2 linked regions of the Sediminicoccus rosea genome follow. The protein of the gene in region 1 interacts with the protein of each later gene in a pairwise test. Links are inferred from orthologs where the notes say so. Each region holds a gene or a part of one and is shown in the gene's direction. Other genes may lie near its edges. The genes, in order: leuS and ligA.

The links.
Region 2: the proteins of leuS (region 1) and ligA interact in binary tests that used the Escherichia coli proteins (3 or more experiments, as listed by UniProt). The link is inferred for Sediminicoccus rosea from one-to-one orthologs.

The regions. Positions count from the first base shown.
Region 1 is NZ_CP137852.1:1,076,779-1,091,487, reverse strand. What follows is about bases 6,317-9,443. They hold leuS (leucine--tRNA ligase), read left to right. Parts: upstream 6,317-6,649; coding sequence 6,650-9,238; downstream 9,239-9,443. Other genes in these bases: lptE (LPS assembly lipoprotein LptE), read left to right, coding at 9,228-9,443; R9Z33_RS05125 (alpha/beta hydrolase), read right to left, coding at 6,317-6,563. Also shown: R9Z33_RS05130 (SdrD B-like domain-containing protein), read right to left, coding at 1-5,066; more of R9Z33_RS05125, read right to left, coding at 5,457-6,316; more of lptE, read left to right, coding at 9,444-9,794; holA (DNA polymerase III subunit delta), read left to right, coding at 9,800-10,813; R9Z33_RS05105 (PhzF family phenazine biosynthesis protein), read right to left, coding at 10,919-11,806; R9Z33_RS05100 (exodeoxyribonuclease III), read right to left, coding at 11,803-12,612; yghU (glutathione-dependent disulfide-bond oxidoreductase), read right to left, coding at 12,671-13,546; R9Z33_RS05090 (sensor histidine kinase), read right to left, coding at 13,598-14,701.
Region 2 is NZ_CP137852.1:1,482,576-1,497,156, reverse strand. The notes cover bases 6,939-9,937. They hold ligA (NAD-dependent DNA ligase LigA), read left to right. Parts: upstream 6,939-7,380; coding sequence 7,381-9,495; downstream 9,496-9,937. Other genes in these bases: R9Z33_RS07145 (CreA family protein), read left to right, coding at 9,529-9,937; R9Z33_RS07155 (GNAT family N-acetyltransferase), read left to right, coding at 6,939-7,384. In the rest of the region: R9Z33_RS07190 (fumarylacetoacetate hydrolase family protein), read right to left, coding at 1-580; R9Z33_RS07185 (gamma-glutamyl-gamma-aminobutyrate hydrolase family protein), read right to left, coding at 1,007-1,795; R9Z33_RS07180 (LolA family protein), read right to left, coding at 1,860-2,504; lpxC (UDP-3-O-acyl-N-acetylglucosamine deacetylase), read left to right, coding at 2,809-3,780; R9Z33_RS07170 (outer membrane protein assembly factor BamD), read left to right, coding at 3,911-4,762; DNA repair protein RecN, read left to right, coding at 4,774-6,450; R9Z33_RS07160 (GNAT family N-acetyltransferase), read left to right, coding at 6,447-6,923; more of R9Z33_RS07155, read left to right, coding at 6,920-6,938; more of R9Z33_RS07145, read left to right, coding at 9,938-9,990; R9Z33_RS07140 (aminopeptidase P family protein), read right to left, coding at 9,995-11,764; R9Z33_RS07135 (DUF1127 domain-containing protein), read left to right, coding at 11,918-12,259; R9Z33_RS07130 (glycine zipper domain-containing protein), read right to left, coding at 12,324-12,590; R9Z33_RS07125 (Rap1a/Tai family immunity protein), read right to left, coding at 12,608-13,021; R9Z33_RS07120 (MFS transporter), read left to right, coding at 13,207-14,436; GTP 3',8-cyclase MoaA, read left to right, coding at 14,486-14,581. UniProt on the Escherichia coli protein: DNA ligase that catalyzes the formation of phosphodiester linkages between 5'-phosphoryl and 3'-hydroxyl groups in double-stranded DNA using NAD as a coenzyme and as the energy source for the reaction.

The DNA.
Region 1 (14,709 bases):
GTGGCGACGCGCGCGTTGACCAGGATGGTGATGGTGTCGCCCGCGTCGCGATCATTGTCGCCGGCATTGACGATGGTGCCGAAGTCGAAGGCATAGGCGCCACCCGGGAAGGTGATCGGGCCCGAGCCCACGGCCAGGGCGGAGTCGCTGATGCTGGCGCCGATGCTCTCGACCGAGGCGCTCTCGAAGATCAGGCCGTTGGGCAGCGTGTCGGAGATGATCAGCCGCTGCGTGCCCTCGCCCACCGTGACGGTCAGGCGATAGGTGACAGTCTCGCCGGGCGCGGCGTCCGGATTGCCCGCATTCACAAAGCCCGAGCCGGTATTGGCATCGCCGGTCGCGATCACCGACTTGTCGATGGTCGGCGCCAGGACGACGATACGGCTCTCGGTGTCCTGGATGTTGTAGCTGCGGCTGGCGAGATCCTCGGCCGCCGTCGGGTTCAGCGGATCCACCGGATCGGCCGGGTTGGTGTCGTAGGTCAGGCGGGCGGTGTTCGCCAGCACCTGGCCGGGCGTCACCGTGTCCAGCGCGCGGGCCTGGTAGGTGATGGTGACAGTGGCGGAGCCCAGCGCGTAGCGGTCCGTGCTCCAGGAGATCGCATTGCCGATATTGCTGATGCTGCCGGTGGAGGCCGCGAGCGTGCCGGCCACCAGCACCATCCCGGCCGGGATCAGATCGGTCAGCGCGAGGTCGTAGGCGGGCGCGTCCGAGTTGGCGTCGTGGCGGATGGTGATGCTGTAGTTCACCAGCGCACCGGCATCGAGCGGCTGGTCGGGGGCGGCGAGCGTCGAGAACTTGTCGATGACCAGCAGCGGCTCGACCACGTCCACATCCACGGTGGAGGTGTTGCTCGTGCTGCTCGGCGTGCCGGCCGTGCCGGTCTGCGCGCTGGCGGAGTTGGACAGCACGTCGCGGTCCGCATTGGCGGCCAGGTCGGTGACGATGGCCTTCAGGCGCAGCACGATCACCTCGGCATCGGTGTCCGCATTCACCAGCGTGTTGCGGACATTGCCGAAGTTCAGCGTCCAGGTGTCGTTGCTGTTGTTGTTGCCGGTATTGGCCGAGGTGATGGTCGGCGCTCCGATCACGCCGCCCGAATAGGTGGTCAGCGCGGAGCCGACGGAGACGACCTCGATGGAGCCCGGGACGAGCTGGAGGTAGCCGTTGCGGCTGCCCGTCGCATCCTCCAACGCGTCGATGATGCGCAGGTTGGGGCTGTCGCCCTCCGGCAGGCGGACGCGGATCTCGTAGGTCACCTCCTCGCCGATGGCGAGGTCCGGCTTGCCGCTGTCATGCCGGTCGAGCGGCGCGGTGCCCTCGGCGGCGGGGCCGCGCGTGTCGGCGTTGGAGGTGGCGATGATGGTCTTGGTGACGCTGGGCGCGACGATGGTGACGGTATGGGCATCCGTCACGGTGTTCACGCGGTCATCGGGGCTGCCCGTATTGTCCATCGAGCTGCCGCTCGCGGTGGCGGTGTTGTCCAGCTTCTCGCCGGCATCCGTATCCGCCTTCACGACGACGTCGAACCTGATGGTGACCTTCTCGCCGGGGTCGAGGTAGTCGATCACGTAATCCACCGGGCTCACGCCCAGATTGGTGATGCGGCCCGCAGCCACGCCCGTGATGCTCAGCGTGGCGCCCTGGTAGATGGCGTCCAGCTGCACATCGGTCAGCAGGTCCTTGATGCTCACATCCCAGGCGCGGGCGGTGTAGTCGTTGGTCGCTCCGCCGGCGGCGGGCACGCCCCTGTTCTCGACGGTGATGGTGTACTTGATGGTGTCGTGCGAGTCGGCCGTCGTCCTGTCGGCCGTCTTGTCGATCGAGAGGTTGGGGGCCACGACCTCGATATTGGTGGTGGCCGTGGTCTCGGCGCGCGGACCGCCATTCGGATTGGCGGCGCTGACCTTCACCGTGTTGACGAGCACATCGCCGCGGACGTTGTCCGCGTGATCCTTCACGCGCGCATCCACCTCCAGCGTGACGGTGGCGGCCTGGGTCCCCAGCGTATTCGCGGTGTTCAGCACATCTCCAAAGACGAAGGCGACGCGGTCGTTGCCGTTGACGCCGTCGCTGTCGGACAGGGTGATGACCGGCGTGTCGTCGAAGGTGCTCCCGGCGCCCAGACCGGTGACGCCAATGAAGCGGGCGTCCAGCATTTCCATCACGCCGCCGCCATTGGCGTTGGAAGTCGGGAGCCAGTCTTCCACGCGGAAATCGGTCATCCGGCCTTCCGGCACGGTGACGGTGATGCGGTAGGTGACCCGCTCGCCGATCGTGGCATCGGTCAGGCTGTCATTCCCGGCCAGGTTGCCGGTATGGCTCTCACTGGTCGAGAAGACCGCCTTGACCGGCGTCGGCGCCTGGGTGGTGACAACGGCCGTGTCCGTCAGCGTGCCGCCGGGCGCATAGGGCGTGCGGTCAATGCCGCCTTCCATGGCGGCGAAATGCTCGATGGTGGCGGTGTTGGTCAGGTTGGCGCCGAAGGCCGCGACATTGTCCACCAGCTCGAGGTCATAGGTGATGACGACGATGTTGTCGCCGCTCGTCGCGTTGAAGGCGCCGATGCTGCCGCTGTTGGTCGCGTCATCCAGGCGCAGGCCGCCCGCCGTGTCGAACAGGCCGCCACCGACCAGCGTATAGGTCAGCACATTGCCCGCGCCATCGGTGACGCGCAGGTTCAGGCCACCCGCCGGGATCTCGAAGCCGGGCGGCAGCGTGTCGTGGATCAGGACGTCGAAGGCGCCCTTGAGCGAGGAGCCGGTGTTCTCCACCACGATGGCGAAGGAGACGCGGTCCCCCGCATCGGCGCCGCGCAGGTTGGCGTCGATCGGCGCGACGTCGAGGTTGGTGCTGTTGATGACGCCGCTGAAGCGGTTGCCCGCGCTGCCGGGCGCGGTGAAGGTCACGGGCCCGACGGAGCCCGTGGTGGTCGCTGCCAGGTTGGTGTCGGCGATGACGCCCTTCTTGATGTTCAGCTCGGGCTCGCCCAGCACGAACTGGACGATGGCGTTGTCCTGGAATTCGGTGCCGAAGCTGTTGGTCTCGGTGCTGGTGACCTGGTTGGTCAGCAGGAGCCCGTCGCCGAATTCCTCGTCGCCCACCACCACGGTGAAGAGCAGATCAATGGTGGAGGAGGGATTGCCCGGCGCGACCGCGTCGCCGAAGTCGAAGGTGAGCGAATTGCTCGCGCTGTCATAGCTGATGCTGGGCAGCGTGGTCGGATCGCCCGAGCTGTCATAGGTGGCGCCCGGGCCCCACTTGGCCTGATTCACCCCCGGCGTCGCGCCATTCACCAGATCGGTGAAGGTCATGCCGGAGATGGCCTTGAGCACGGGCAGCGGCAGGTAGTCGCGCAGCTGCACGTCATGCGCGCCGGTCAGCGGCATGTCGAGCTTCAGGCGGAAGGTGATGGCATCGCCGGCCGAGACGGGGCCCGGCGTGAAGGCGGTGTTGCCGTTGATGGCATAGATGGCCTTGGAGACGTTGCTCACCGGCAGGCTCACGCCGGCGCCGCTGTCATCGGCCTTGTAGTTGTTGTGCTCATCCACGACGCCGCCGAAGTCGATGCCGTTGGAGAGCGGGTCGCCCTGGTCCACCAGCGGCTCGTTGGACGGCGCCGGGCTGGTCGAGATGTAGCTCTGCTCGATCGTGCTCTGGAACTTCACCAGGACGGTCGCCTGGTTCTCGATGCCGCCGGGGCGGCCGTTCAGCACATCGTCGATGCCGCGGTCCCGCATCTCCTGCGAGATGTTGAAGGTGATGGTGGAGATGCCCGTCGCCGGGTCGCGCACCACGTTGATGTTGCTGCTGGCGATGGTGCCGGTGAAGAGCGTGGTGCCGCCCTCGCGCATCGTGATGCTGACAGCCTTGCTGGCGTCGAAGACCTGGCCGTCACCGAGTTTGTCGATGAGGATCAGGTCATCCATGTTGAAGTAGTTGGAGACCTGGCCGTCCAGCGTCCACTCCAGGTTCTCGCCGGCCTTCAGCGTGGTGACCGGCGCGACCGACTTCTGCACGGCGATGGACTTCGCCGTGATCACATCCTCCGGGCCGGCCGGGTTGATGGCGAAGACCTGGATCGGGTCGCGCGCATCGGTCGGGTCCCAGGTGGCGTCGAGGCGCGCGTTGTTCTCCAGCACGCGGAAGGCGCCCGTCACCGGATCGAGCACGGGCGTCACGCCGTCGCGCAGGAATTCGGGGACGTAGAACTCGATCTTCAGCGTGGGCACGCCGCCGACGCCGCCGGTGTAGCTGCCGCTGAAGTCGGCGCGCACCTCGCCCGTCGCGTTATCAAAGAAGGTGGTGCCGGTGCCGTTCACGATGGAGACGGACTTGATGAAGGTGCCGTCCGGCATGCTGTCGCGCAGCGTCAGGCCGGTCATCGTCTGGCCATCGGCGATCAGCGCCTTGACCAGCCATTCGCGCGGATAGGAGGGGCCGGTCGCCGTCTCCTGCTCGGGGCCGACATATTCCACATCCACCGCGATGACGGTGGGGGTGATGGCGAGGCCGGCGCTGGGGCCGAAGACGGGCGAGTCGGTCGCGGGGTTTACCAGCGGATCGAGGCCATAGGCGAAGCCACCGCTGGCCTGGAGGTTCAGCGGCGTGCCGAGATCGGCCGAGCTCGAGACCTGCAGCTTCACCTCGACATCGGCCGCGGTCTGGTCCGGCGTGAAGCTGCCGAAGGGCAGGCGCAGGACGACCAGCGTCTCGCCCGGAATGCCGCTGATGGTGAGCGGATTGCCCGCCGCGTCCCTGCTGAAGGGATGGATCACGGTCCCGCTGGCCGGGAACTCGATGATCCATTGCTCGAGCGCGGCGCCGAGATGGGTAGCGCCCAGGAAGATCACGCCGTCATTGGCCGTCGCCCCCGCGCTGCCAAAGCCAGCCCCGTCCGCGCCATTCGTGGGCAGGATCAGGTTGATGTAGGGCGAGTAGCCGACGTTGGAGCCAGGGGCGGCGTCCGGGATGTTGTCGAAGCGGACCGTGAGGGTCTGCTGGCCTCCGATCGGTGCGTTCAGGGTCGAGCCGGCGAGGAACGTGACGATCGGACGAGCGGACATATTTTTTGCCTCCAGACGGGGACCGCGGGGGCGGCTGCGAACTCCCGTTAAGAGGATTTTTACAGATTTTGAGATTATACGTCAATGATCCCAGGCATGGATCTGTCCGCGAGATGATTTTTTAAGACAACCTCACCCTGGCGGGAAGGTTTCCGCGTGAAGTCCAGGAAACGGCGCGTTTTGCATCGAAACTTGGCCGGACTGACCTCCGTCAGATCGAGGCTGTCAAGCGCGTCATCTGTTTTTTTGAATCATTTATTTTGTTTCGAGATGGCTTTGATCTCGGATCTACGCCAAGACTCAAGACCGAGGCGTCCAAAATGATGAGACGCGCTGCCCGGTCAGAGGGGGGCGTGCCAGATCGTCGCCTCGCCCGCAACCGCGCGGGCGTCAGCCGCCGCCACAGCCCTCGCGCCGCAAGCCCCGGGGGGCCGCCGCCGGCGGCGCCTGCACCAGCGTCACCACGCAGCCCGCATAATCCCGGGTGAAGCGCCAGTCCGAGACGCCGGAATGGCCGCGCGCCGGGCCCGAGGCCCAGAGCGCCAGCGTCGGAACGCTGCGCCGCTGGGCCAGCGCCGCCACGATCTGCGCACGCTCCTCCGGCGAGGGGTCGAACTCGTCGCGCTCGAAGAGCATGACGGCGAGGCGTGTGCGGCGCTCGTTCAGGCCGGCGACCACGCGGCGGAAATCCTCGAGCGCCACCGCGCGCTGCTCAGGCCGCTCGCCATGCGCGGCGGGGGCGGCGGCCAGCACCGCGTCCACCAGGTCTGGCCGTTCCGAGGCGGCCTGGATGGCCTGCCAGGCGCCGCGCGACTGCCCGCCCAGGATGATGCGCCGATAGCCCGCCTCGCGCAGCGCCGGCAGGGCGCGCACCAGGCGCGGCAGGGTGACGAAGAGGTTGTCGTCCCCCGGGTGGCGGTCGAAGCGGAAGATGTCGAAGCCGGCCTCGTTCAGCGGCGTGACCATGCCGGGCAGGGCATGGCCGCGGTGATCCTCCTCGGCGCCGCCATAGCCATGCGCCCAGATCACGGCGCCCTCCGCGGCGCGGGGGCCGCGATGCAGATGGAAGGGGCTGCGGGTGAAGGGGCCGATGCCGCCACGCTCCGGGCTCACGCTCGGCGCGCCGGGCTGCGGCTCTCCGGTCGGGCCGCGCAGGTCGCCATCCACGGCGAGAATCCGGCAGGGGCTGCCCACGCCCTCGCCCCGCATGCGGGTGAGCTGGCGCGTGCAATTGGCCATGGCGGCGCGCTTCGCCTCCTCCGGGCTGTCATGGCCCGAGACCATGGACCAGGCAGCGCGACCATCCGGACCCTGTGCGAAGGCGAAGGCCGCATGCGGCACGGCGCCGCGGTAGTGCTGCGTGAAAGAGATGGAGAGGCCGGTGGAGGGCAGGGCCACGGGAATGCTCCGGGCCGAGAAGAAGCGGGCATGCGCCGCCTCATCCGCCCGGGCGGGAAGGCCGGCCAACAGCAGCCACGGGATCAAAAGCCAGCGCATGGGGGGCAGTTTGGCATAAATTGGCTCGCCGCAAGCCTGCCCGCCGCCTTGAGATGCCCGGCCGGGGGCTCTATTCACCTTCCATCATGCCTGACACGCCCCAACCCATCCAGACTGACGCCCGCTACGACTTCGCCGCCGCCGAGCCCCGCTGGCAGCAGGCCTGGGAGGCGGCGCGCTGCTTCTCCGTGCCCGACGTGCCGCCGGCCGGCGCCAAGAAATACTATGTGCTGGAGATGTTCCCCTACCCCTCGGGCAAGATCCACATGGGGCATGTGCGGAACTACACGCTGGGCGACGTGGTGGCGCGCTACAAGCGGGCGCAGGGCCATATGGTGATGCACCCGATGGGCTGGGACGCCTTCGGCCTGCCCGCCGAGAACGCGGCGCGGGAGCGCGGCACCCATCCGGCGAAATGGACCTACGCGAACATCGCCAACATGCGCGCCGAGCTGAAACGCATGGGCCTCTCGCTGGAATGGGATCGCGAATTCGCCACCTGCGACCCGGAATACTACGGCCAGCAGCAGAAGCTGTTTCTCGACTGCCTGCAGGCGGGCCTGGTCGAGCGCAAGGAGAGCTGGGTCAACTGGGACCCGGTGGATGGCACCGTGCTGGCCAATGAGCAGGTGATCGACGGCAAGGGCTGGCGCTCGGGCGCGCCGGTCGAGAAGAAGAAGCTCAGCCAGTGGTTCTTCGCCATCACCAAGTTCGCGCCCGACCTGCTGGAGGCGCTGGACGGGCTCGATCGCTGGCCGGAGCGCGTGCGCCTGATGCAGGCCAACTGGATCGGCCGCAGCGAGGGCGCGCGCGTGCGCTTCAAGCTGGCCGCGCCCGTGGATGGCCCCGGCGAAAGCATTGAGGAGGTGGAGGTCTTCACCACCCGGCCGGACACGCTGTTCGGGATGAGCTTCCTCGCCGTCGCCGCCGAGCATCCGCTGGCCGCCGCCGCTGCCCAGCGCTCGGCCGAGGCCGCCGCCTTCATCGCCGAATGCCGCGCGATGGGCACGAGCGAAGTCGCGATCGAGCAGGGCGAGAAGAAGGGCTTCGACACCGGCTTCACCGTCAGGCACCCCTTCACCGGCCAGGAATACCCGGTCTGGATCGCGAATTTCGTGCTGATGGAATACGGCACGGGGGCCATCTTCGGCTGTCCCGCGCATGACCAGCGCGACCTGGACTTCGCGCGCAAATACGGGCTCTCCGTGACGCCCGTGGTGCTGCCCAATGGGGCTGACGCCGCGACCTTCACCGTGGGCAACGAGGCCTTCACGGAGGATGGCATCAGCTTCAACTCGGACTTCCTGAACGGCCTCGATGTCCCGGCCGCCAAGCGCGCCGCCATCGCCCGCATCGAGGAACTCGGCCAGGGCCAGGGTGTGACCAATTGGCGCCTGCGCGACTGGGGAGTCTCCCGCCAGCGCTACTGGGGCTGCCCCATCCCGGTCATCCATTGCGATGATTGCGGCGTGGTGCCGGTGCCGGCGGATCAGCTCCCCGTCGTGCTGCCCGAGGATGTGGATTTCTCGAAGCCCGGCAATCCGCTGGACCACCACCCGACCTGGCGGCACGTGAACTGCCCGAGTTGCGGCAAGCCGGCCCGGCGCGAGACCGACACCTTCGACACCTTCGTGGACAGCTCCTGGTATTTCGCGCGCTTCTGCTCGCCCCGCGCGGCGCAGCCGGTGACGAACGCGGCCGTGGATGCCTGGCTGCCGGTGGACCAGTATATCGGCGGCATCGAGCACGCGATCCTGCACCTGCTCTACAGCCGCTTCTTCACCCGCGCCATGAAGGCGACCGGCCATGTGAAGCTGGACGAGCCCTTTGCCGGCCTCTTCACCCAGGGCATGGTCACCCATGAGAGCTACAAGGGCGCCGATGGCCGCTGGCTCTACCCCGAAGAGGTCGAGAAGCGCGCCGACGGCACCGCCGTGGTCAAGGGCACGGAAGAGCCCGTGACGGTCGGCCGCATCGAGAGCATGTCCAAGTCGAAGCGCAACACGGTGGACCCGGGCGCCATCATCAACCGCTACGGCGCCGACACCGCCCGCTGGTTCATCCTGAGCGACAACCCGCCCGAGCGCGACATGGAGTGGTCGGAATCCGGCGTGGCCGGCGCCAGCCGCTTCATCGGCCGCATCTGGCGCCTCGCGCAGAACATGAGCGAAGCCGACAAGCCGGACGAGGCGGTGGGCAAGAAGCTGCGCCAGGCCACGCACCGCGCCATCGCCGCCGTGACCGAAGCGCTGGAGGCCTTCACCTTCAACGTGGCGGTCGCCAAGATCCACGAACTCGCCAACACCATCGGTGACAGCGCCGCGGCCCCGCTGGCCGCACGGCGGGAGGCGATGGAGGCCCTGGTGCGGCTGAGTGCGCCGATGATGCCGCACCTCGCCGAGGAAATCTGGGCGCTGCTGAACCCCGGCCAGGGGCTGGTCGCCACCCTCCCCTGGCTGGAGGCGGACCCCGCCCTGCTGCGGGCCGAGACGGCCACGCTCGCCGTGCAGGTGCTGGGCAAGCTGCGCGGCACCATCGAGGTTGCGGTGGACGCCACGGATGAGGAAGTCTTCGCCCTGGCCGAGGCCGAGCCCAATGTCATCCGCGCGCTGGACGGCAAGCCGGTCAAGAAGCGCATCCATGTGAAAGGCCGGGTGGTCAATCTTGTCATCTAGACGCGCGCTCCTCGCCGCCCCGCTGCTGGCGCCCCTGATGGCCCTGGGCGCCTGCGGCTTCCGTCCGCTCTACGGGCCGAACGGCGAGGGTGGCACGGGCGCTGCCGTGGCGGCCAATGAGCCGAACCTGGCCGAGGCGCTGGCCTCGGTGCGCGTCGGCCTGATTCCCGAGCGCAACGGGCAGCTCATGCGGCGCGCGCTGCAGCGCCAGCTTGAGGGCAGCCGGCCCGGCGTGCAGTCGCGCTATGACCTGGAGGTCACGCTCGTCTACGCGACAGAGGTGCTGGGCTACCAGACGGACGGCCTGGCCACGCGCGTGCGGGTCGTCGCCTCGGCCAATTGGGTGCTGGCGACGCAATCCGTGCCGCGCGAGGTGGTGGACCGCGGTTCGGCGCGCACGGTGGATGCCTACAACCTGCCCAACCTGCAATTCTTCGCCTCCGACGCCTCGCGCGAGGACATGGAGCGCCGCCTGGTGGCGGAGCTGAGCCAGCGCGTCACCGTCGGCGTCGCGGTTGCGCTGCGGCGCCGGATGGCGAGCGCGGCCACGAGCTGAGGGCCATGGTCGCGAAGCTCGAGCCGCGGCGCCTTCCGGGCTTCCTGGCCGACCCGCCGGCCGAGTGCCGCGTCGTCCTGCTCATCGGCGATGATGCGGGGCTCGTGAATGAGCGCGCGGCCATGCTGGTGCGCGCGGTCGCCGGGGATGATCCCATCTGCATCGCGGAACCCCCGCGCGAGGCGGCGCGCGACCCCGGCTCGCTGGCGGGCGAGGCCGCTTCCGTGCCGCTGATGGGGGGCCGCATGGCGATCCGCCTGCGCGATGCGCGCGATGCCTGGGCCGAGGCGGTGAAGGGCGCGCTGGCCGGGCCGGGGCCGGGCCTCGTCATCATCGAGGGCGCGGGTCTCACCGGGAAGTCCAAGCTGAAGGCGCTGGTGGCGGCCGATCCGCGCGGCCAGGTCATCGAATGCTATGCGGAGCGCGGGCGGGACCTCGCCGCCTCCATCACGCGCATCCTCAGCGAGCTGGGTGCCGCGGCCGAGCCCGCGGCGCTGGACTGGCTGACCGAGCGCGCCGGCGAGGACCGGATGGCCATGCGCCGCGCGCTGGAAGTGCTGGCGCTGCATGCGGAGCCAGGGAGCCGCATCACGGTCGAGGATGCCATGGAACTGCTGGGCGAGGGCAGCATGCTCGACCTGGACGAGGCGCTGATGGCGGCCTCGCTGGGCGAGGTGGCGGCGGCGGACCGCGCCATCGCCAAGGCCTTCGGCGAGGGTGCCAACCCGGTGCAGGTGCTGCGCGCCGCGCTCCGCCACACGCAGCGGCTGCACATGGCGCGGCTGGCGATGGAGGGCGGCGCCTCGGCCGACGAGGCGGTGGGCGCGCTGCGGCCGCCGGTCTTCTGGAAGGCGAAGCCGGCGATGACACGGGCGCTGTCGCGCTGGTCCGTGGCACGGCTGGAGGCGCTGGGCGCCGCACTGCTGCGCGCCGAACGCCAGGCGAAATCCACCGGCCTGCCGGATGAGACGGTGGCGCGGCAGGTGGTGCTGGGCCTCGCACGGAGTGCAGCGAGGTAAGCCTCGCAGAGCGCGGCAAGGTGAGCGGAGGAATGCGAGAGGGCTTTGCCGTCTCGCGCTCTCCCACCAGGAAACCCGTTTCTTGGACCTTCGTTCAGCACGCCGTCAAAGGCGGAAACGTCCTTCGAAGACGGGCACACAGCGGCCCGCGACCTTGGCGCGGATGCCATCGGCCCCACGGAAGGCCGAGGCGCTGAGCAGGCTCGGCCGCCCCATCTGCACCCCCTGCGTGATCTCCAGGCTCAGCCTTGGCGCATCGCCCAGCGACAGCAGCAGCGCCACGAGCGGCGTGGCGGCACTTCCCGTCGCAGCATCTTCGACCGTGCCCGAGAGGGGCGAGAACATGCGGGCATTGACCCGCGCCTCCCCCGCCCGCGCATAGAGGTAGAGCGGCAGGCGGCGCGGCCCGAGATGCGGGAATTCGGCCGCCGCCGCCGCGAAACGCGCGAGGTCCGGCTTGGCACGGGTGAGCGCTTCGCCCGTCACCTCCGCCAGCACGAAGGAATTGCCGACCGAGGCCATGACGGGGCGATGCGCGGAGGTCAGCACATCCGCCTCGCTGAGCCCGACGCAGCCGGCCACCAGCGCGGCCGGCATCTCGGGCCCCAACGAGAGCGGCTGCGGCGCGCCGATCTCGGCGCCGGTCACGGCACCCACGGCATCGCGCAGCACCGTCACCGCGACGAGGCCGGCGATCTCCTCGAAGCGCAGCAGCCCATCCGTCGCGCGATCCGCCAGGACGAATCCGGTGCCGACATTGGGGTGGCCAGCGAAGGGCATCTCCGCCACGCGATTGAAGATGCGCACTCGGGCCGTGTTGCCGGGGTTCTCCGGCGGCAGGACGAAGGTGGTCTCGCTCAGGTTCAGTTCGGCCGCGAGCGACTGCATCTGCGCATCGGTCAGGCCACGCGCATCGGGAAAGACGGCGAGCTGGTTGCCGCCGAAGCGCGTGTCTGTGAAGACATCCAGCGTGACGAAATCCCAGGCGCTCACAGCGTCATCTCCACCATCACGGGCACGTGGTCGCTGGCCTTCTCCCAGCCGCGCGCAGGCTTCAGGATCTCGTGCCGCGCGAGCGCGCCGCGCAGGTCCTGGCTGACCCAGACGTGATCGAGCCGCCGGCCGCGATCCGCCGCCTCCCAATCCTTCGCGCGGTAGGACCACCACGTGTAGAGCTTCTGCTCGGCCGGCACGAAGTGGCGCAGCGCGTCATGCCAGTCGCCCGCGCGCATCCAGCCCTGCAGCGCCTCGACCTCGATCGGCGTGTGGGAGACGACGTCGAGCAATTGCTTGTGCGACCAGACATCATGCTCCAGCGGCGCGATGTTCAGGTCGCCCACCAGCACCGAACGGCGCAGCGGGGCCTGCTGCGCAAACCAGGCGGTGGCCTCGGCGATGAGATCGAGCTTGTGCGCGAATTTCGGATTGGCTTCGCGGTCCGGGATGTCGCCGCCGGCGGGGACGTAGAAATTGTGCAGGTCCAGCGGGCCGGAGGGCAGTGCGAGCGTGACGCCGACATGGCGGCAATCGCCCTTCATGCACCAGTCAGGATCATTCGCGCGCGCCGTGAAGGGAATGCGCGAGAGCACGGCGACGCCGTTATAGCCCTTCATGCCGCGCGCCATCACATGCTCGAAGCCAAGCGCCCGGATGCCCTCATGCGGGAAGAGCTCATCCGGGCATTTCGTCTCCTGCAGGCAGAGGACGTCGGGCCTCAGCGCGGCGTCGAGATCGGCCAGCAGGGGCAGCCGGAGACGGACGGAGTTGATGTTCCAGGTGGCGATGCGCAGCGCGGACAAGGGCGGGACTCGCTGATCGTGAGCCCCATCTCTGCCGCGCCGCGCCGCCTTTGGGAAGTCAGGTCGCGGCTTCCACCTTGTCCTGCGTCTTCGTCTCGAAGTCGCTCGCGTCATGCCGCTCGCGCAGCTGGCCCTCGGGCTCGCCCACCATGCGGTTCACCATGCGGCCGCGCTTCACGGCGGGGCGGGCATGGATCTGGTCGGCCCAGCGCAGCACGTTCTTGTATTCGTGCACCGACAGGAACTCGGCAGCGCCGTAGGACCAGCCCTTCACCAGCCCGCCATACCAGGGCCAGACGGCAATGTCGGCGATGGTGTAGTCGGGGCCGGCCAGATATTCGCTCTCGGCCAGGCGGCGGTCCAGCACGTCGAGTTGGCGCTTCACCTCCATGGCGAAGCGGTCGATCGGATATTCCTGCTTGGTCGGCGCATAGGCGTAGAAATGGCCGAAGCCACCGCCGAGATAGGGCGCGCTGCCCATCTGCCAGAACAGCCAGGAGAGCGTCTCGGCGCGGGCCGCCGTCTCGGTCGGCAGGAATTCGCCGAACTTCTCGGCGAGATGCATGAGGATCGCGCCGCTCTCGAAGACGCGGATGGGCTTGGGCCCGCTGCGATCCATCAGGGCGGGGATCTTCGAGTTGGGATTCACCGCGACGAAGCCGCTGCCGAACTGGTCGCCCTCGCTGATGCGGATCAGCCAGGCGTCGTATTCGGCGCCCTTGTGGCCACGCGCCAGCAGCTCCTCCAGCATCACGGTCACCTTCACGCCATTGGGCGTGCCGAGCGAGTAGAGCTGGAGCGGATGCTTGCCGACCGGCAGCTCCTTCTCATGCGTCGGGCCCGCGATGGGGCGGTTGATGTTGGCGAAGCGGCCGCCATTGGCCTTCACCCAGGTCCAGACCTTGGGTGGGGTGTATTCGGGGGCGTCGGTCATGCAGGGACTCCGTTGCGATCGGCGATCATGTGGGGTCGGCCCCGCGCTGTGTCACCCGCGCGGCGCCCCGTCGCCGGGCTCGGGTGCGGCGGCCACGCGGGCGAAGCGGATCGTCACGCGCAGTCCGCCCCCAGGCGGGGCGTCCACCTCCAGCTGCGCCCCGGCATTCTGCCGCAGCGATTCGACGATGAGCGAGCCGAGCCGGCCGGAGGTGGGCCAGCGGGTGCCCGGCGGCAGGCCGATGCCATTATCGGCGATCACGATCCGGCAGCCCTCCGCCTCCACCAGGCTGTGCAGCGTGATGGTGCCGCCCTCGCGCCCCACGAAGGCGTGCTTCAGGGCATTGGTCAGCACTTCGTTCACCACGAGGCCGGTGGGCATGGCGACATTGATGGAGACCGGCCAGGTGTCCACCTTGAGGTCGAGGCGGATGCCCTCCACCGCATGGGCCTGCATGACGGAGGCCGCGATCTGGCTGAGATAGGTGCCCAGGTCCACGCTCTCGCGTGGCTGGTCCGGGGACAGGGCGTGGTAGAGCAGCGCCAGGGCGCCGATGCGGCCGGCCAGTCGGCTGAAGGAATCCTCCGTCTCGTCGTCCGGCGCATTGCGGGCCTCCATCCGGATCAGGGCCGCGATCATCTGGAGGTTGTTCTTCACGCGATGCTGCAACTCGCGCAGCAGCACGTCCTTCTCCTCGACGCGACGCTCGAAGGCCTGGAGGTCATCGCGGCTGTGCGTCTTGACCGCGGCCAGCGCGACCAGGCGGAAAAGCGCCACGCCACTGTCGTCATGGATGATGTTCGACCAGGCATCCACCACGATGCCGGGCTCACCCTCGATGTGGAAGGTGCCGATGTGGTCCTCGCCCGCGACGATGGCCTCGCTCAGGCGGCGGTCATCGCCCTTCGCGCTCGCAATGGCCTTGAGATCGGTCCAGGGGCGATTCAGCAGCTCCGCCGGCTGCTGCTCGGAGAGGCGCTCGAATTCGAGATTGGCGTAGGTGACGCGCTCGACCGGCTCCAGCTCCGCCACGGCGATGGCAAAGGGGATGTGATCGAGGAACTGCTTGAACCTGTCGCTGTCCAGGGCGGCGGCCAGGTCCGGGCTGTCGATGAGGTCCGTCAAGGGCCGGGGCTTGGCGTCGTCGGTGGTCATGCGGGGGA
Region 2 (14,581 bases), 410 kb from region 1 along the record:
CGCCAGGGGCCAGCTCGACCAGTTCGGAGAGGTTGGCGATCACCTCGGGGACCGACCAGATGAGCTTCGAGAGGTCGGAGACCTGGGTGACCTTGCCGTTCACCTTCAGCTCGATCTTGCCCTTGGAGGGGTCGAAGCCGGCAGCGGGGATCAGCGCGCCCATCGGCGCCGAGAGGTCGAAGCCCTTGCCCATGTCCCAGGGGCGGCCGGTCTTCTTCGCCTCGTTCTGGATGTCGCGGCGGGTCATGTCGAGGCCGGCGCAATAGCCCCAGACATGCTTCAGCGCGTCGGCCACGGCGATGTTCTTGCCGCCCGTGCCGATCGCCACCACCAGCTCCATCTCATGATGGAGGGACTTGGTGACGCTCGGATAGGGCATGTCGGCGCCGTTGATCACCAGGGCATCGGCCGGCTTGGTAAAGTAGAAGGGCGGCTCGCGCGTCGGGTCCGAGCCCATCTCGATGGCATGCTCGGCGTAGTTGCGGCCGACGCAGAAGATGCGGCGGACCGGGAACATGGCGCTGCTGCCCTGGATGGGGACGGCGGAGATAGCGGGGGGCGGGACGACATATTCGGGCATGGGCGCTCCTTCCGGCAGTGCCGGGCGGCCGGGCCGTGATCCGTAGAGGGGGCCTGGCCAAGTTCGAGATAGGTGGTTCACCGCTTCGGTGGTTCCACCTCAGCGTCCAAGGTCTAGACCAGCTTCGTGATGCGGGGAACCTGCCGGCGGCCCATCCAGCGTGGCTTGACCCGGCTTCGGCGCGGATGCCAGGGTGCGCGGGTCGGGTTCAAAGAGCCGCCCTGAACAGAAAAGCGCCCGACCAGGGGGGTGGTCGGGCGCCCATACTGTTCATACTTCCGATCGGAAAGGTCGGGCGAGCCGATTGGGGGAATCGGAGCGTCCATCGGCGGATGAACCACCGCCGATGCGCATGTCATACCGCGACATGGGTCGGAAGCCAAGCCCAATCGACTCGAATCAAGGGCTCTCCGCCCGATTTTTGCCTTATTCGGCGGCCTCTCGCAGGGCGGCCGGCCGGAGCTGGGGGCGCGCCGCGTGGGCGGCACAGGCCTCGCCGAAGGCTTCGAAGATCCGGCGGCTGAAGGCGTCCTTCTCCCAGTCATATTCCGGGTGCCACTGCACGCCCCAGGCGAAGCCCGGCGCCTGTCGGACGCGCACCGCCTCCACCGTGCCATCGGGCGCCCAGCCCATGGCTTCCAGCCGCGGCGCCAGGCGCTGCACACCCTGGTTGTGCAGCGAGTTCACCGGCATCTCAGTGGCGCCGGCCAACTCATGCAGCAGGCCCTCGGGGGCCAGGCGCACGGCATGCGCCTTGCCCGTCCGCACCAGGGGAATCGGCTGGTCCGACGGCGTCGAATGATCCATCCGGCCCGGCAGGTCCTGGATGCGCTGGTCGAGCGAGCCGCCCAGCGCCACGTTCAGCTCCTGCATGCCGCGGCAGATGGCGAGCAGCGGCACGCCCTCGGCGATCGCGGCGCGGATCAGCGGCAGGGTGGTGGCGTCGCGCTGCTGGTCCTCGGGCGTGCCCTCGGCGTGGTCGGGGCCGTCGTAATGGCCGGGCCAGACATTGCTGCGGCTGCCGGTGAGGATCAGGCCGTCCAGCCGCGGCAGGATCTGCGGCGCGAGGCTCTCCCCGGCGGCGGGCAGCAGCACCGGCACCCCGCCCACGGGGCCGAGCACGACGCGGACATAGCTGTCGGACGCGGCGTGGTTGGGCGTGTTGAAGATCCCGAAGGCCTTCACGCAACAGGAGATGCCAATGATCGGTCGCATCCCGGCAACAAACCAAGGGGATGCGGCAGTTTCAAGGCAATTGGACACGCGGCGTGTCGAAATTTCAGCGCTGTTGCTCAAGTTCCTCGCGGAAGCGCGGATCGTTGAAGGCAAAGAGGAAGGGATCGAAGCGTTCGCCCAGCTGCACCTGCGTCAGCGTGACGCGCGTGCTGCGCCCCTGCGGATCGAGCACGACCCATTGGCGCAGCGCCATCGGCTGCTCCTCGAGGATGAGCTGGATCTGCCCCTCGGCCGCCTGGTTGGTGCGGTGCACCGTGACGCGCAGCAACCCGCCCGCCCGCTCGAAGCCCGCGACGGTGAGGTCACCCGAAAGGCGCAGTGGATTGCGCAGCAGCACGCTGAGCGGCGTGGAGGAAAGCGGCACGATGGTGGGCTGCTTCAACTGCCGGTCGTAATGGAAGAACTGGCCATCGGCGGCGATGAGCAGCGTCGGCTCCGGCGGGTCATATTCGAAGCGCATGCGGCCCGGGCGCCAGATCCAGGCGGTGCCCTCAGCCGCGGCCCCGCCCTGCGCGATCTGCAGGAAGCGGGCGCGCAGCGTGGTCATGCTGTTGAAATAGGCCTCGATGCGGCCGAGCACGGCGCGGTCCGCCTCGCTCAGCGCGGGCAAGGGCCGGGTGGGCGTCTGCGCGGCGGCCGGCGTGGCGAGGAGGAGGGCGGGCAGGGCGAGGAGCGGGCGACGATTCATGCCTCTCTTGTGGTCCCGGATGCCGGCCAAAGAAAGGCCTCGTCACGATGCGTCACGCGCGCCGCATCGGCCCGCCCGAGGGCTGCCCACGCATGCTGCCTTGCGGCGAGACGATACGGACCCGGACGAAAATGGCGAAATTCGGGCGCAAAAATCACCATCAAAACCAAGCGATATCAATGTGTTATAGCGAAATATTGAGAAACAACCCTTGACTGGCGGCACGTCATCGCTGCTGTCACATTCCGGCTCCGGTTGAGGTGCGGGGGATGCACCGATCCGGTCAAACGGGGGCTTTCAACACATGGATGGTTTCGCTCCATTGACGCATGGCTACGGCCCTCAAGGTTTCGGCGCGGCTTCCTATGGCCTCACCCGGCGCCGTCTGGCGAGCAGCATCGGCTGCCGCGGAATCGGCCTGCACACGGGCCGGACCATCTCGCTCACCCTGAAGCCCGCGCCGCTCGGCACCGGCATCGTCTTCCACCGCACCGACCTCGGCCTGGACATCCCCGCCCGGCACGACCTGGTGGTGGAGACGCGCCTCTGCACGCAGATTGGCCTGCCGGGCGACCGCGCCGCGCGCGTCGGCACCATCGAACATGTGATGGCGGCCCTCGCCGCCGCCGGCATCGATGACGCCCGCGTCGAGCTGGACGGTCCCGAGGTGCCCATCCTGGACGGCTCCGCCGCCCCCTTCCTCTTCCTGATCGACTGCGCCGGCACGGTGGAGCATTACGCGCCCCGCTCCGCCATCGAAGTGCTGCGCCGCGTCCGCGTCGAGGACAGCCACGGCGCCTGGGCCGAGCTCGCGCCCAACCCAGAGCCGGCCTTCGACGCGACGCTCAGCATCGATTTCGGCGAGACGGCGATCGGCCGCCAGAGCCTGTCCATGCGGATCTCGGTCGAGAGCTTCCGCCGCGAGCTGGCCGATGCCCGCACCTTCACCCTCGCCGAGGATGTGGCCCGCCTGCGCGCCGCCGGCCTCGCCCAGGGCGGCAGCCTTGCCAATGCCGTGGTGGTGGATGGCCCCATGATCCTCAATCCCGGTGGCCTGCGCCGCCCGGATGAGTTCGTGCGCCACAAGATGCTCGACGTGGTGGGGGATCTGGCCCTGGCCGGCGCCCCGCTGCTCGCCCGCTTCACCGGCCATCGCTCCGGCCATGCGCTGAACAACCAGCTCCTCCTCGCCCTGCTGGCGGATAGCCGCAACTGGCGCTCCACCGGCGGCCAGGCACTGGTCGAGCCGGAGCGCGAGAAACTCGTCGCCGCCTGAGGCAAGGCCCGGGCGCGCCATGGTCGCGCCTCTGGTCGCTCCATGGTCGCTTCCCTGGGGCCGGCCACCCACTTGTGCGCATCGGCGGCTCCCATGGTATAGAGCCCGCCGATCGGAGCCTTCATCGCACATGCGCCCACTCTCTCGTGCTGCCCTGTTCCTTGCCTTCGCGCTGCCGCTCTCCGGCTGCGGCGTAAGCCAGTGGGATGGCTCGGCCGCCGGCCTGTTCCGCACGCCGCCCGCCGGGACCGGCCTCGTGGATCGCTCGCCCGAATCGCTCTACGCCGCCGGCATCGAGGCCCTGCAGGCCCAACGCTACCAGCAGGCGGTGGACATCTTCGAGACGCTGGAGCGTGAGCACCCCTATTCCACCTGGGCCACCAACGCGAAGATCATGGCGGCCTATGGCGACTACATGCGCAACCGCTACACCGAGGCCATCGGTACGCTGGATCGTTTCATCCAGCTGCACCCGGCGCATCGTGACATCGCCTATGCCTACTACCTCCGCAGCCTCGCCTATTACGAGCAGATCGCGGACAGCCAGCGCGACCAGCGCGGCACGGAAACCGCGCTGACCGCCCTGCAGGATGTGGCCAACCGCTTCCCCAATACGGCCTATGCCCGCGACGCGCGCCTGAAGATGGACCTCGCGCGCGACCACCTGGCCGGCCGCGAGATGAACATCGGCCGCTTCTACATGCGCCAGGGCCTCTACAGCGCCGCCATCGGCCGCTTCCGCCGCGTGGTCGAGGACTACCAGACCACCAACCACGTGCCCGAGGCGCTGCACCGCCTGACCGAGATGTATCTCGCCCTCGGCCTGCGCGACGAAGCCGCGCGCTCCGCCTCGGTGCTCGGCCACAACTTCCCGGGCAATGCCTGGTACCAGGACAGCTACGCCATGCTGACGCCCGGCGCGCAAATGGCGCCGCAGGACCGTCCCGGCTTCTTCCGGCGGGCCTGGAACAGCATCTTCTAGCGGGCGAGCGCATGCTCGCCTCCCTCTCCATCCGGGACGTGGTGCTGATCGAGCGGCTTGACCTGAATTTCGGGCCGGGCCTCTCGGTGCTGACCGGCGAGACCGGCGCGGGCAAGTCCATCCTGCTTGATTCGCTCGGCCTGGCGCTCGGCATGCGGGCCGAGGCGGGACTGGTCCGCGCCGGCCAGCCCCAGGCCAGCGTCGCCGCCGTCTTCCAGCCGCCCGAGGGGCACCCGGCCTTCGCCCTGCTCGCCGAGCAGGGAATGGAGGCGGAGGACACGCTGGTCCTGCGCCGCGTGCTCCAGGCCGATGGCCGCTCCCGCGCCTTCGTGAATGACCAGCCGGTGGGCGTCGCCCTGCTCAAGCGCCTCGCCGCCACACTGGTCGAGGTGCAGGGCCAGCACGACCAGGTGGGCCTCGCCGACCCCGCCACCCACGCCGCATTGCTCGACGCCTTCGGCGTGCATGAGGCGGCACGCGGCCGTGTCGCCACGGCCTATAAATCCTGGCGCGACGCCGAGCAGGAGCTGGCCGAGGCCGAGGCCGCCGTCGCCGCCGCGCTGCGCGACGAGGAATGGCTGCGCCACGCGGTGGAGGAACTCTCCACCCTCGCCCCCGAGGATGGCGAGGAGGAGCGCCTCGCCCAGGAGCGGCAGGGCCTGCAGCAGGCCGAGCGCCGGAACGAGGCGATCGCCGGCGCGCTCGCCGAGATCCAGCCGCGCGACCGGCGCTCGGCCCATCCGGGCCATGCGCTGCGCAACGCCGTGCGCGCGCTGGAACGCCTGCCGCCGCCGAACGAGGCGGCGCAGCCGGCACTGGCCGCCCTCACCCAGGCGCAGGACGCGCTGGCCGAGGCGGAGCGGCTGCTCGAGCGCCTGGCCGTGGACGCCCTGCCCGATCCACGCCGGCTGGAAGCGCTGGAGGACCGGCTCTATGGCCTGCGTTCCGCGGCGCGGAAGCATGGCGTGGCGGTCGTGGAACTGCCCGCGCATCTGGATGCGCTGCGCGAGCGGCTTGCGGCGCTGGACGCCGGCACCGGCCGGGTCTCGGCGCTGGAGGCCGCGCGCAAGGCGGCACGCGCCGCCTATGTCGCGGCCGCCGAAGCGCTGACCGCCGCCCGCCGCACCTCCGCGACCAGGCTTGAGAAGGCGCTGGCCGCCGAACTGCCCCCGCTCAAGCTCGACCGCGCCCGCGTCGTGATCGAGGTGGCGCCGCGCGAGGAAGCCGCCTGGGGCGCCGATGGGATGGACCGGGTGACGCTGCTGGTCTCGACCAATCCGGGCCAGACGCCGGGCGCGCTGATCAAGATCGCCTCGGGCGGCGAGCTCTCGCGCCTGATGCTGGCCTTGAAGGTGGTTCTGGCCCGGGGTTCGCCCGTGCCGACCCTGGTCTTCGACGAGGTGGATGCCGGCATCGGCGGCGCGACCGCGGCCGCGGTGGGCGAGCGGCTGTCGCGCGTGGCCGAGCGCCTGCAGGTGCTGGTGGTGACGCATTCGCCGCAGGTCGCCGCGCGCGGCGCCCACCATCTGCAAGTCGCCAAGGCCGTTCGCGGCAGCAAGGCCGAGACGCGTGTCACACCGCTCGACGTGGCCGCCCGGCGTGAGGAGATCGCCCGCATGCTGGCCGGCGAGACCGTGACCGAGGCCGCACGCGCGGCGGCGGCCAGCCTGCTGGATGGTGTCGCGTGATCCGCGCCGCGCGGCCGGAGGATGCCCCGGCGCTCGCCGCCCTGCTCAACGCGCTGAACAGCCTGGATGGCCCACCGCCCGAGCGGCCGATGACGCCCGGGATCGCGCTCAGGGACCTGATCGGCCCCGGGGCGCGGGCCTGGCTGCGCCTCGCCGAGTGGGAGGGCAAGGTCGCGGGCTTCGCCACCGCGACTCCCATCTACGACGCCGTGCGCCACGCTGATGCGATGATGCTGCTCGACCTCTATGTGGCGCCCGAGGCGCGACGGCGTGGCCTGGCGCGCCGGCTGATGGCCGCGCTGGCCGCGCATGCCGAGGCGGCGGGCGCCGCCTGCCTCTGGTGGGGCGTGGATGACGGCGACGACGAGGCTCTGTTGTTCTATCGCGCGATCGGCGCGGTCAGCGAGGGCCGGTTCAGCGGCGAGATCATCGAGGGCGCCGCCCTTCGGCAGCTGGCGGCGGGCGCCGCGTGATCCGCACCTTCACCGCCCCCGACGCGCCCCACATCGCCGAGCTCGTAGCGGCCCTGAACGCCGAGGAGGGCTATGACCGCCGCACGGCCGCCGATGCGGCCGCGCTCTGTGACGCCTTTCTCGGGCCCCAGGCGCTGGGCCGGCTTCTCCTGGCGGGCGAGCCGGCGCGCGGCTACCTGACCCTGCATCCCAGCTTCGAGACGGAGATCGGCGCACGCGGTGCGTATATGGGCGATCTCTACGTGGCGCCGGAGCATCGCCGGCAGGGCCTGGGGCGCGCCCTGGTGGCGGCCGCCGTGCGGCAGGTCCGCAGCGAGGGCGGCTCCTTCCTCTGGTGGACCGCCCTGCCGAAGAATCCGGGCGGCCTCGCCTTCTATGCGGCCCTGGGCGCGAAGAGCGAGGCTGTCCGCGCCTGCGCCCTGACCCACGCCGCCTTCAACGCCCTGGCGGAGGACGCATGAGCGAGAGCGCCGAAGCCGAGATCGCCCGGCTGATCGCCGAGATCAACGAGCATGACCGGCTCTATTACGAGCAGGACGCGCCCCGAATCAGCGATGCCGAATACGACGCCCTCATGCGCCGCCTGCGCGCGCTGGAGGCCGAGAATCCCACACTGGTGCAGGCCGAGAGCCCGACGCAGAAGGTCTCGGGCCGCGCCGCAGAGGGCTTCGCGAAATCACGCCACCTGGCGCCCATGCTCAGCCTCGACAACGCCTTCGCGCCCGAGGATTTCACCGAATTCGCCGCCCGCATCCGCCGCTTCCTGAGCCTCGCCGAGGACGCGCCGCTCGACTTCATCGCCGAGCCGAAGATCGACGGCCTGAGCGTGAACCTGCTCTACGAGCAGGGCCGCTTCGTGAAGGGAGCGACCCGCGGTGATGGCGCCGAGGGCGAGGACATCACCGCCAACCTCCTGACGCTGGCGGACCTGCCGCGCGAGCTGCCCGCCCCCTGCCCCACGCTGATCGAGATCCGCGGCGAGGTCTTCATGGACCGCGCGGATTTCCTGGCTTTCCGCGCGACGCAGGAAGCCGCGCTGGCCGAGCGAGAGGCCCGCAAGGCGCGCGGCGAGAAGCTCGGTCCCGCCGTCACCATCCCGGTCAATCCGCGCAATGCGGCCGCCGGTTCACTTCGGCAGCTCGATGCCAGCATCACGGCGCAGCGCCCCCTCAAGCTCTTCGCCTACGCCATGGGCGAGGCGAGCGAGGCGCCGGCCACCACCCATCATGGCTGGCTCGCCACGCTGAAGCGCTGGGGTTTCCGGGTGAATCCGCTCTCCACCCCGGTGGCCGAGGGCGCGGCCGACCTGCTGACCGAGACCCCCGCCGCCTTCCAGGCGCGCATGGCGCGCGAGCGCGCGGCGCTGGCCTATGAGATCGACGGCGTCGTCTACAAGCTGGACCGGCTGGATTGGCAGGCACGGCTCGGCTTCGTCGGCCGTGCGCCGCGCTGGGCCATAGCCTGGAAATTCCCGGCCGAGCAGGCGCAGACGAAGCTGCTCCGCATCGAGATCCAGGTGGGGCGCACCGGCGCGCTGACGCCGCGCGCGGTGATGGAGCCGGTCTTCGTCGGCGGCGTCACCGTCACGCATGCCACGCTGCACAATGAGGACGAGATCGCCCGCAAGGATATCCGCGAGGGCGACACCATCACCCTGCAGCGCGCGGGCGATGTGATCCCGCAGGTCGTCGCCGTCGTGGATCCCGACCGCCCCGGCCGCGCCGCCCCCTTCGCCTTCCCCACCACCTGCCCCGCCTGCGGCAGCCACGCCGTGCGCGAGAACGACGATGTGGTGCGCCGCTGCACCGGCGGCCTGATCTGCCCGGCGCAGACGGTCGAGCGCCTCAAGCACTTCGTCTCCCGCCGCTGCCTCGACATCGAGGGGCTGGGCGAGGAGCGGATCGATACGCTGCACGCCATGGGCCTGCTGCGCGGCCCGGCCGATATCTTCCGCCTGCACACCCATGCCGAACGACTTGAGGCGCTGGAAGGCTGGGGCAAGCTCTCCACCCAGAAGCTGTTCGACGCCATCGAGGCCCGCCGCAAGCCGCCGCTGGAGCGCTTCCTCTTCGCACTCGGCATCCGCCGCATCGGCGAGCAGAACGCGAAGCTGCTGGCGCGGCACTATCACGCCATCGGCGCGCTGCGGGAGCGGATGGTCGCCGCCCGCATCATCGGCAGCGAGGCGCGCGAAGAACTGGGCAGCATCCAGGGCATCGGCCCCGCCATCGCGACCGAACTCGTCGAATTCTTCGCCGAGCCGCACAACCTCGACGCGCTCGACGCGCTGCTGGCCGAGGTGACGCCCGAGGAGACGGCGGCGATCGAGGCGGGCGACAATCCCTTCGCCGGCAAGGCGCTGGTCTTCACCGGCACGCTGGAGACGCTCTCCCGCCAGGAGGCGGAGGCGCGGGCGGAATCGCTCGGCGCCAAGGTCACCAAGTCGGTCTCGAAGAAGACGGATTTCGTCGTCGTCGGCGCCGATGCGGGCTCCAAGGCCACCAAGGCGGCCGAGCTCGGCCTGCGCGTGCTGAGCGAGGCGGAGTTCCGGGAGATGGCGGGCCTGGGCTGAGCAACCGGCAGCTGGGGACGGCGTTCCTCCCGCATGCGCCCTGCCCTGCTCCTGCTTCTCCTGCTCGCCGGCCCCGCGCTCGCGGATGACACGACCGAGATCGGCCATGTGAACACGGCGCTGACCAATCTCGGCCTCACGCGCAGCCATCGCGTCGTCGTCGAGCGCTTCACCGACCCCGAGGTGCCCGGCGTGGTCTGCCATGTCAGCCAGGCGCGCACGGGCGGCATCGCGGGCATGGTGGGCGTGGCCGAGGATCCGGCGCGCTTCGCCCTCGCCTGCACGGCGACAGGCCCGGTCACGCTGACCGACGCCGTCCGGCGCGGCGAGCGGGGCGAACGCGTCTGGGAGGCCTCGACCAGCTTCCTCTTCAAGGAGACGCGCGTGCATCGCTTCGTGGACGAGGGGCAGCGCATCCTCGTCTATCTCGCCTGGAGCACGCGGCTGATCGACGGCTCGCCCTACAACGCCCTGGCGACCATTCCCTACCGCTGACGCGTCATAGCGGCGCGCATTCCTGCGCCAGCCAAGCATGGACGGCCGGCTCGAGCGCGGGGCCGACCTCGGCCAGCACGCGCGCGTGATAGGCGTTGACCCATTCGCGCTCGGCCGCCGTCAGCAGCGCGGGCTCGACCAGCGCGCGGCAATAGGGCGCCAGCGTCAGCGTCTCGAACTCCAAAAAGGGCTTGGCCTGGTCGGGCTGCGGTGCGGCATCGCGCGCCAGCAGCAGGTTCTCGATGCGGATGCCGTAATGGCCCGGTAGGTAGTAGCCCGGCTCGTCGGAGAGGATCATGCCGGGGCGGATGGGGACGACGCGCGCGGCGCGGCTGAAGGCCACCGGCCCCTCATGCACCGAGAGGAAGCTGCCCACGCCATGGCCCGTGCCGTGGTCATAGTCGAGCCCCGCATCCCAGAGCGGGCGGCGGGCGATGGCATCCAGGTGAGGCCCGGCCACGCCGGCCGGGAAGCGTACCGTGGCGAGCGCCACATGGCCGCGCAGGACGGCGGTGTAGCGGGCGCGCAGCGTGGCCGGCGCCGCATCCGGGCCGCTCCAGAGGGTGCGGGTGATGTCCGTCGTGCCATCCGGATACTGACCGCCGCTGTCGATCAGGTAGCACTCGTCGGGGTTGATGCGGCGGTTGGTCGCCTCGGTCACGCGGTAATGCACGATGGCGCCGTTCTCGCCAGCGCCGGAAATGGCGGGGAAGCTCTCCGCGACGAAACCCGGCTGGCGGCGGCGTTCCATCAGCAGATGGGCCGCGGCCGAGATCTCGGTGAGCTGGCCGCGCGGCGCCTCGGCCGCGAACCAGGCGAGGAAGTTCGCGACGGCCACCGCATCGCGCCGATGCGCCCGCCGCGCGCCCTCCTGCTCGGTCGCGTTCTTGGTGGCGCGCGGCAGGCGCGTGGGGTCCTCGCCCGCGATCACGCGCGCGCCGGCGTCGCGCAGGCTGGAGGCGAACCAGGCCGGCGTCGCATCCGCATCCACGCGCACCGCCCGGCCGGCCAGGTCGCCCAGCGCGCGCGGCAGATTCGCGCGCGGCTCGATGGCGACACGGTTGCCCAGATGAGCCCGCGTCGCCTCCGGCACGCGCTCGGGCGCATGCAGGAAGACCCGGACGGAGGCATCATCATGCACGAGCGCGAAAGCGAGCGGCATGGGCGTATGGGCGAGGTCGGCGCCGCGCAGGTTGAGCAGCCAGGCGACGGAATGCGCGTCGGCCAGCAGGGCCGCCTGCTCGCCCGCGGCGCGCAGGCTGGCCGCCAGCGCCTCTCGCTTCGCCTCGGCGCTCTCCCCCGCGAGGTCGGGGCCATGCGGCAGCACGACGGCGGCCGGAGGCGCTGGCCGGTCGTGCCAGATCGCGTCCAGCGGATTGGGTGTCAGCGGCGTCAGGTTCAGGCCCGCCAGGCGCTTGAGGAAGGCTTCGCTGTGCAGCCAGGGATCGTAGCCGAGCCGGAGTTCGCCCGCATGCTCGCGCAGCCAGGCCTCAGGCGGCTCCTCGATCAGGTGGCGGCGCTCCCAATGCGCCGCGTCCGTCTCGGCGGCCACCTGGGTGGTGTAACGCCCATCGGTGAAGACGGCGGCGCGGTCCGGCAGCACGATGGCAAGGCCGGCGCTGCCGGTGAAGCCGGTGAGCCAGGCGAGGCGCTCGCCCGAGGGAGGCACGTATTCGCCGAGATGCTCATCCGAGCGCGGCACCATGAATCCGTCCACGCCCTGCGCGGCCAGCGACTGGCGCAGGGCGGCGAGGCGATCGGCTTTGGTTAACATCTGGAGCCCCGTCGTTAAGACATGTGTCCACAATATGACATGCTCTCAGCGCATGTCTGAAACTTGAGCTTCGCACAACCTGTCCTGGCCGCAATCCCCTACATCATGGCCATCCGGACGGCGCCGCCGTCCCCCACAACAGGACCACAGATCATGACCCGCATCACCCCAGCCGAAGCCGTGCTGCTGATGCCCCAGAGCTCCCTCCATGGGGCCCCCCGCAACGCCGAGGCCGAGCGCATCGCCGCCATCATCGCCGAGGCGCGCCAGGCGCGCGACCGTGCGCTGGCCGAGCGCATCCGCGGCTTCTTCCACGGCCTGCGCGCCGTGCTGACCGCCCTGCGCACCCGCCGCGAGACGATCGAGCAGCTGCGCGCGATGAGCGACCGCGAGCTGGCCGATATCGGCCTGACCCGCGGCAACATCACGGCAACCGCCGTGGCGGCCACGCCGATGGCGGCGAACGACCAGGCGGAGACCCGCGTGGCCGCCTGAGCCGCGAGGCAGGACGAAACGGGAAGGGCGGCGGGGCGAAGCTCCGCCGCCCTTTTTCGCGCGCCTATTGCGAGGAACGGCCCGCCTGGTAGCCGCGCTGCCAGGCCTGCTGCTCCGCCTCGCGCGTGCGGCCGACGAGGTAGCCGCCGGCGGCGCCGATGCCCGCCCCGGCGAGCGCGCCCCAGCCGGCATTGCCCGAGAAGGAGCCGACAATCGCGCCCGTCGCCGCACCGAGGCCGGCACCGCCGGCCGTGAGACGGCCCGTGTCAGACATGTTCTCGCAGCCGCCGAGGGCCAGGGCGAGCACGGGAACCAGCAGGATCTTGCGCATCTCTCTCATCCTTCGCGTCACGAGGCGCGGCGCGCCGGGCGGCGCGGGCAGGGATAGGCGGCGGTGGCGAAGCGCACCACGCCCTCGGCGGCCGAGCTGCCGGCATATTGGGGATTGGCGCCCGCCCAGGTCACGAAGGCGCCGGTGATGCTGGCCACCGTCGGGCGCGGATCGGGCAGGCAGAAGAAGGGGCCGACCCGGCTGCCGCGCTGCGTCAGCTCGCCATGGAACTGACCCACCGCCAGCAGGAAGCCGTGGCAGAAATTCACCGCCGAGACCACATTGGGGTCGGACGGCCCGGCGGCGCAGAGCGCCGCGAGGTCGGAGGTCTTGCCTCCCACGAAATTGTCCGGCGTCACCTGGGCCAGCGCCGGGGCGCCCGCCAGGGACAATGCCGCGGCCAGAGCGGCCCCGGTCCATCGTGTCGTCATGCTCTCTCTCCCTCCCCGGCCGGCGCCGGGCTCGCTCGATTCACCACCAAGGGCTTCACCACCAAAGACTGCGCCAGCGTCCCGGCCGCCGCAACATGCTTGCGCCATACCCCCGCGCCGCGTGCATGCCGGCCCCGGCGACAACCTCGGTTGCGGCGAGCGGGCCGGTTCGCTCACATCCGGACATGTCCCAAGACGCCGTTCATTCCGCCAAACGCATCCTCTGGGTCGCGATCATCGCGGCGGCGGCCACCTCCAGCCTCGCCATGGGCATCCGGCAGACCTTCGGGCTGCTGCTGCTGCCGCTGGCCGCCGAGAACGGCATCGCCCCCTGGGCCTTCGGCCTCGCGGTCGCGCTGCACAACCTCACCTGGGGCCTGGGCCAGCCTGTCTCCGGGGCGATGGCCGACAAGCACGGCTCGGGCCGCGTCATGGCCATGGGCGGGGTGTTCTACCTGATCGGCTGCGGCCTGCCGGCGCTGTTCCCCTCCAACGCCACGGTGATGATCGGGATCGGCGTCTTTTCGGGCTTTGGCGTGGCCTGCGCCGGCACGGGCCTGGCGCTGGCCGCCATCGGCCGGCTCGCGCCGCCCGAGAAGCGGGGCGAGTACATCGGCATCGCAAGTGCGGGCGGCAGCCTGGGCCAGGCGGCCATGGTGCCGCTCACCTTCTCGGCCATCGGCGGCTTCGGCGCGGCGGGCGCCCTCATCATGCTGGCCGCCTCGGCCGTGCTGATCATTCCGCTCGCGCGCAACATCGAATGGCGGCCCGCGCCCCGCAGCGGCCCGCCCGCCGCGGGCCTCTCCGGCCTGCCCGCGCTTGCCCGCCGCTCGCTGGCCGATCGCGACTTCGCGTTGCTGACCGGCGGCTTCTTCGCCTGTGGCTTCCAGCTCGCCTTCCTGACCACGCACCTGCCCTCGCACATCGCGCTCTGTGGCCAGCCGGCGGCGCTCGGCATGGTGGCGATGACGATGATCGGGCTGTTCAACATCCCGGGCTCCTGGTTCTGCGGCTGGCTGTCCAGCCGGATCAAGCCGGAGACGGGACTCGGCTGGATCTACCTGGTCCGCACGCTCGCCATCGCCGGCTTCGCGGTGGCGGCGCCCAGCGAATGGGGGACGATCCTCTTCGCCGCCGTGATGGGCTTCGTCTGGCTCGGCACCGTGCCGCTGACCTCGGCCGCCATCGCGCGCCGCTTCGGCGTGGGCGACCTCGGTGCGCTCTATGGCGTCTGCTTCTTCAGCCACCAGATCGGTGGCTTCCTGGGCGCGGGCTCGGGCGCGGTGCTCATGGCCTGGACCGGCAGCTACGCGGCCTTCTGGCCGGTCATGATCGTGGTCGGCCTCACCGCCAGCGTGCTGAACTGGATGGCCAAGGCGCCCGGCGCGCGGGGGACCCTTGCAACAGCGGGTTGATCCGCCCCAAATGGGGTGAAACCAACCGCTTCCGGGATCCCTCGCCGTCATGATCGACCCCTTTGGGCGACATATCAGCTACCTCCGCGTGTCGGTCACGGACCGCTGCGACCTTCGCTGTGTCTATTGCATGGCGGAGGACATG